Regions from separate parts of the Afipia sp. GW821-FHT04G03 genome, predicted to be linked through region 1. Evidence: riboswitches for the same ligand, from Rfam matches in the RefSeq annotation. Region 1 holds a riboswitch; the other holds the start of a gene.
The links. A riboswitch is a leader RNA that binds a small molecule or an ion and turns the genes downstream of it on or off. The one in region 1 is predicted to bind S-adenosylmethionine.
Positions count from the first base shown of each region.

Region 2: another riboswitch for S-adenosylmethionine. It lies ahead of AC07UB_RS09690 (O-succinylhomoserine sulfhydrylase); the one in region 1 lies ahead of metX (homoserine O-acetyltransferase MetX).

Region 1 covers NZ_JBWKSV010000002.1:1,053,647-1,056,941, forward strand. The annotation lists gene hisC (histidinol-phosphate transaminase) at 1-458, opposite strand, end outside; gene AC07UB_RS14355 (chorismate mutase) at 483-1,316, opposite strand; SAM riboswitch at 1,511-1,590, shown strand; gene metX (homoserine O-acetyltransferase MetX) at 1,680-2,870, shown strand; gene metW (methionine biosynthesis protein MetW) at 2,881-3,295, shown strand, end outside.
Region 2 covers NZ_JBWKSV010000002.1:86,488-89,782, reverse strand. The annotation lists gene AC07UB_RS09695 (SGNH/GDSL hydrolase family protein) at 1-585, shown strand, start outside; gene AC07UB_RS09690 (O-succinylhomoserine sulfhydrylase) at 722-1,939, opposite strand; SAM riboswitch at 2,010-2,089, opposite strand; gene AC07UB_RS09685 (2'-deoxycytidine 5'-triphosphate deaminase) at 2,189-3,295, shown strand.

The sequences.
Region 1 (3,295 bases):
ACGAGCTTGGTGCGCGGCGTGACAAGCGCGAGGATCGCGTCGACATCGGCGGTAAAGTTTGTCTCCGGCGCAATGATGTTCGTCGCGCCGTTCGCCATCGTGGCAATCGGATAAACGAGAAAGCCATGGGTGGTGTGTATCGCCTCGTCGCCTGGGCCGAGATAGGTGTGTGCGAGCAGGTTCAGGATCTCGTCGGAGCCCGCGCCGCAGATAATGCGATCCGGGTCGAGCCCGTAGGTGCGCCCGATGGCTTCGCGCAAAACGCGCGAGGTGCCTTCCGGATAATCTTCCAGATGATCGGCGGCAGCCTTGTAGGCGGCGACGGCCTTGGGCGACGGTCCGAGCGGGGTCTCGTTCGCCGACAGCTTGAACACGCGGCCGCTCAGTCCCGCGCCGCTTTTGCCGGGCGTGTAGGGCGCAATATCGAGAATGCCTGGCTTCGGCACAGGGCGTGACATCGACTTAAACTCCGAAATGAAGACTTAGGCTTTGGATTGCGGGACCGTATAGCGCGTTGCATGGCTCCCGACGAGAGCCGATGAGCGCACCGAAGCCCCTGCCGCAAGCAGCGCGGCGGTGATTTTCGCAAGTCCGCCCGGGCCCGGAACCGAGATCAGCAGTGCCGCGCCGTCGGATGCGGTATCGGGAACGGCAATGATTTCCGAGAACGGCGACAACGCGCGGGCGACATCCGCGCTCCAGCCGGAGACGCGGACGCTCCACATCTCGACTTCGGTCACCATCGCATCCGCAGCGACGCGCGAGACGACGAACACCGGCAATGCGGCCGGATGGTCGGCGCGCTCGACGAACGGTAGCCGCGCAATAATTTTCGGTGTGCCGGCGGGTTCGAGCGCGATCCACCACGGCGAGCGGCTGCCGGTCGCGGAGATCAGCGCGAGATCGCCCTTGGATTTCGCCACCGCTTCCACGGCCGCTTCAGCGTTGAAATGCGCGACGAACGGAACGGTGAAACCGAAATGAAATCGCGCGGAGTCCCGCATCGCGGATTCGCCGACGGACAGATCGGCATGAACCGAGAAGGGCGCCTGCACGTAGGTGAAGGTCGAGATGATGACGCGCCAGATGCTCTCGACCGTGTCGAGCGGCAGCATACCGCGATGACGCTGCACCAGCCGGCGCATCATGTCGGCCTCGCGCGCGGGGCGGAAGGCGGAGCCCACTTCCTGCGTCTTCTTCACCGAGATCAGGCGGTCGATGATGTCGCCGCGCTTCATCAACAAGCCATGCACCTGCTCATCGATGGAATCGATTTCGAGGCGAAGGTCCTGCAGCGATGGCGGCGGCTTGGTCATGGTATCGCGACTTGTGTTTGCAGCCTGGAAGCTGCGATTGAGGCCGGTCTGAAAGGGGGTTGGCTGGCGCATTGATAGGCAGGGGAGCGCCTGAAAGCAAAGAAAACATTGGCAATTCTGACCTCGCGCAGCCGCAGGGGCGGTTCGCATCCCGCGGTGCAGCTTGACGAAAAGGCCGTTCGTGACTAGTAACTTAGCCATTCCGTGGTCATTTGAGCCGGCCGGCTTGCAGCCACGTTAAACAACTCGCTAAACAGGCCGGGGACATAAGTGATCCCGGCCGAACCTCGTTTCAGGCCGGGTTTTTTTATGGCCTGATTTCCGACGTTGGTCGCGAGACCTGCTGAGGAGGCCAGTATCAAGATGGTAAACGTCAAGCCCATTAACAACGCGGCGGCGCCGACCGGCGAGCGTGCGCATGAGGCGGATCACCCGACGTCGCTGGTCGCGCGGTTCGGCACCGACAAGCCGCTGCGGCTGGATTGCGGCGTCGATCTCGCGCCGTTTCAGATTGCCTATCAGGCGTATGGCCAACTCAACGCCGATCGCTCCAATGCCATCCTGATCTGCCATGCGCTGACCGGGGATCAGCATGTTGCGAACGTGCATCCTGTCACCGGCAAGTCGGGATGGTGGGAAACGCTCGTCGGTCCCGGCAAGCCGATCGACACCGACAAATACTTCATCGTCTGCTCCAACGTGGTCGGCGGCTGCATGGGCTCCACCGGTCCGTCATCGACGAACCCCGAGACCGGCAAGCCGTGGGGGCTGGATTTTCCGATGATCACCTTGCCTGATATGGTTCGGGCGCAGGCGATGCTGCTCGATCACCTCGGCATCGAGAAGCTGCTCGCCGTCGTCGGCGGATCGATGGGCGGAATGCAGGCATTGCAATGGGCTGCTGCCTATCCCGAGCGGGTGTTTTCCGCGCTGGCGGTGGCGTGCAGCACGCGGCACTCGGCGCAGAACATCGCATTCCATGAACTGGGCCGTCAGGCGGTGATGGCGGATCCGGACTGGCGCGGCGGGCGCTATTTCGAGGAAGACACCCATCCGCGCCGCGGTCTCGGGGTCGCGCGCATGGCGGCGCATATCACTTATCTTTCGGACGCGGCGCTGCATCGCAAGTTCGGGCGGCGATTGCAGGATCGCGAAGTGCCGACATTTTCGTTCGATGCGGATTTCGAGGTCGAGAGCTATCTGCGGCATCAAGGCTCGTCGTTCGTCGAACGCTTCGACGCCAACAGCTATCTCTACCTGACGCGCGCGATGGACTACTTCGATATCGCCGCCGACCACAATGGCGTGCTGGCGGAGGCCTTTCGCGGCACGCGCACGCGTTTCTGTGTCGTGTCGTTCACCAGCGACTGGCTGTTTCCAACGTCGGAATCCCGCGCGGTCGTGCATGCCCTCAACGCCGGAAGCGCGCGGGTGTCGTTCGCCGAGATCGAGACCGACAGGGGGCACGACGCGTTCCTGCTGGACGTGCCCGAATTCATCGAGATTTCCCGTGCGTTCCTGGAATCGGCCGCGTCCGCGCACGGCCTGACCTAGGAGCGCGCATATGACCATCCAGGATCAGGCCTTCAAACCGACCGCGATTTTGCCCGTGACCGAGAACGGCTACCGCGCCGACCATCTGCTAGTGGCGGAGATGGTGCCGCCCGGATCGAAGGTGCTGGACGTCGGCTGCGGCGAGGGCGACCTGCTGCAACTTTTGGAAAAGCGCGGTGTCGATGGCCGCGGCATCGAACTGTCGCGCGAGGGCGTCAATCGTTGCGTCTCCAAGGGCCTCGCGGTCGTGCAGGGCGATGCCGACACCGACCTCGTCAATTATCCTGACGATGCGTTCGATTATGTTTTGCTGTCGCAGACGTTGCAGGCGACGCGCCAGCCGCGCGTGGTTCTGGAAAACCTGCTGCGCATCGGGCACCGGGCGATCGTGACGTTTCCGAATTTCGGGCACTGGAAAATGCGCC
Region 2 (3,295 bases), 970 kb from region 1:
GCCTATACCTATCCCAACCGTCTCGCTGACCAGTTGCGCCGCAAGTTTCCGACCGCCGACATCAGCATCATCAATCGCGGCATGGGCGGACAGGATGCCCCCGAAATGATGAAGCGGTTCAACGCCGCCGTGCTCGATGCCAATCCGGATCTCGTGATCTGGCAACTCGGCACTAACACCGTCGTCAAGGGTACGGCCAGCGATATCGCCGCGACGGCGGCGCTGGTGGAGGACGGAATCTCACGTCTTCAGGCCAAGGGTGTCGATGTTGTGCTGATCGATCCGCAATACGTTCCTGCGGTCGCCTCGAAAACGGAAAACGCCAGCAAGATGGTGAAGGTGATCGGCGAGGTCGCCAAGCTCAAGAACGTGGCGGTGTTCCCGCGTTTTGAAGTGATGCGTCAGTGGCACGAAGACGAGAAAATGCCGTTCGATAAATTCGTGATCGGCGACGGCCTGCACATGAATGACTGGGGCTACGCCTGCTTCGCCCAGCTGCTCGGCGACACGATCATCAAGTCGGTCGGGCAGGTGAAGGCCGGGGTCAACATCCCGAGCAATGTCATGACCTACCGCCCGATGTGAGAGCGAAGGGCTTTCCTATTTGTCATTGGGGCTTGATCCGGCAATCCACCTTCTCGAAAGTTTTTTAGATGGATGCGCGGGTCAAAGGCGAGCGGAAGCGACGCCGTTCTTTGCCCGCGCGGGTCGGGGTTTCGACTCACGCCTTCTCGAGTCCTGCAGTGAGATCCTCGATCAGATCGTCCTGATGTTCGAGCCCGGCCGAGAAGCGAATGAATCCTTCGCTGATGCCGAGTTCGGCGCGCGCCTCCGGTGTGAGACGCTGATGCGTCGTGGTCGCCGGATGCGTGACGATGCTTTTTGAATCGCCGAGGTTGTTGGAAATCCGCGCCAGTTTGAGTGCATTGAGCGTGCGGAACGCCGCCGCCTTGCCGCCCTTCACCTCGAAGCCGATCAGTGTCGAACCTGCGCGCATCTGCTTCTTCACTATGGCGGCCTGCGGATGATCGGCGCGGCCCGGATAGATCAGCCGCGAAATTTTCGGATGTTTCGCCAGCACGTCGGCAATCGCTCCCGCCGTCTCGGTCTGCGCCTTGACGCGGATGCTTAGCGTCTCGAGTCCCTTCAGCAGCACCCAGGCGTTGAACGGCGACATGGCAGGGCCGGTCTGGCGCAGGAATGTATGGATGTGCTCCTGAATGAAGTCATCCGACGACAGGATGATGCCGCCGAGGCAGCGGCCCTGGCCGTCGATGTGCTTGGTCGCCGAATACACCACGACATCGGCGCCGAGCGCGAGCGGGCTCTGCCAGATCGGCGTCGCGAATACATTGTCGACAATCAGCCGCGCACCGGCGCTGTGTGCGATCTCGGCCACCGCTGCGATGTCGACCACATCGAGGGTCGGGTTGGTTGGGCTTTCGAGGAAACAGGATTTGGTGTTCGGCCTCATCGCCTTTTGCCACTGATCGAGATCGTGGCCGTCGACCAGCGTGGATTCGATGCCATAGCGCGGCAGGAGATCCTCCACGACATATCGGCATGAGCCGAACAGCGCCTTGGCCGCGACAACGTGATCGCCGGTTTTCAGCGGGGCAAGAATTGCGGTGGTGACGGCGGCCATACCGGTGGCGGTGGCGCGCGCGGCTTCAGCGCCTTCAAGTTCGACCATGCGCTGCTCGAACATCGCGACTGTCGGATTCGAGAACCTCGAATAAAGGAAGCCGGGGTCCGCGCCGGTGAAGCGTGCTTCGCACTGCTCGGCGGTGTCATAGATAAAACCCTGCGTCAGGAACAACGCTTCGGAGGTTTCGCCGTACTGTGAGCGCAGCGTGCCGGAATGCACGAGGCGGGTCTCGGGGCGATAGTTGCGGGTGGGGGATTGCGGCTTTGCCGCGGGCGTCTTGGTCTCGGACATGTGCACTCCATCGTGGCCACCCTGCGGTGGACACAAAAAAACCGGCCTGGAAATTAATCCATGGGCCGGGATCACACTGTCCCCGGCCTGTTTAGCGAGTTATTTAACGTGGCTGCAAGCCGGCCGGCTCAAATGACCACGGGATAAGTCCTAGGCTTAATCCCGCATGGTCTTTCCGTCAAGCACCTCATCGGATAACGGGTAAACGTGGGTTTTGCCCGACATGACAGGCAGATAGGGATTGAACAGGTGGCTTTCACGCTCGCCCCCGGCGCGACAGGAATTCTGCCCGACCGCATGATCGCGGCGATGGCGGATGCCGGATTGATCCTGCCCGAATACCCGTTCGTTGAAAGTCAGATCCAGCCGGCCAGCCTCGATCTGCGCCTTGGCGCGATTGCCTATCGCGTGCGTGCGAGCTTCCTGCCGGGGCCGGACATCACCGTCGCGCAGCGTATCGACGAATTGAAGCTGCACGAGATCGACCTGTCCGATGGCGCGGTGCTGGAGACCAACTGCGTCTACATCGTGCCGCTGCTGGAAAGCCTTGCGCTGCCGCCGACGATTCTCGCAGCCGCCAATCCGAAAAGCTCGACCGGACGGCTCGACGTCTTCACGCGCGTGATCGCCGACGGCACGCGGCGCTTCGACATGATCGCGGCGGGCTATCACGGCCCGCTCTACGCGGAGATCAGTCCCAAGACATTTCCGGTGCTGCTGCGCGAAGGATCGCGGCTATCGCAGATCCGTTTCCGCGTTGGTCATCCGTTGCTCGATGCCGATGAACTGCACGCGCTGCACGCGGCCGAGCGCCTGGTCGACAGCGACGACGCCGATCTCGCCGGTGGAGTGGCGCTCAGTGTCGACCTCAGCGGCGAAGGCTCCGACGGATTTGTCGGTTATCGCGCCAAGCGTCATACCGGCGTGGTCGATGTCGACCGCCGCTCCGGCTACACCGTCGGCGAATTCTGGGAGCCGATCCGTGCACGGCCGGATCGCAGCCTGATCCTCGATCCCGGCGAGTTCTATATTCTTGCTTCCAAGGAAGCGGTGCAGGTGCCGCCCGATTTTGCCGCCGAGATGGTGCCGTTCGATCCGCTGGTCGGCGAATTCCGCGTCCACTACGCAGGCTTCTTCGATCCGGGCTTCGGCTACGCAGGCGCCGGTGGGCAGGGTTCGCGCGCGGTGCTGGAAGTGCGCTCGCGCGAAGTGCCGTTCATTCTCGAGCACGGCCAGATCGTCGGCCGTCTTGTCTACGAGAAAATGCTGTCGCGCCCGGACGCGCTTTATGGCCAGAAGATTGCGTCCAACTATCAGGGGCAGGGCCTCAAGCTGTCGAAGCATTTCCGGACCTAG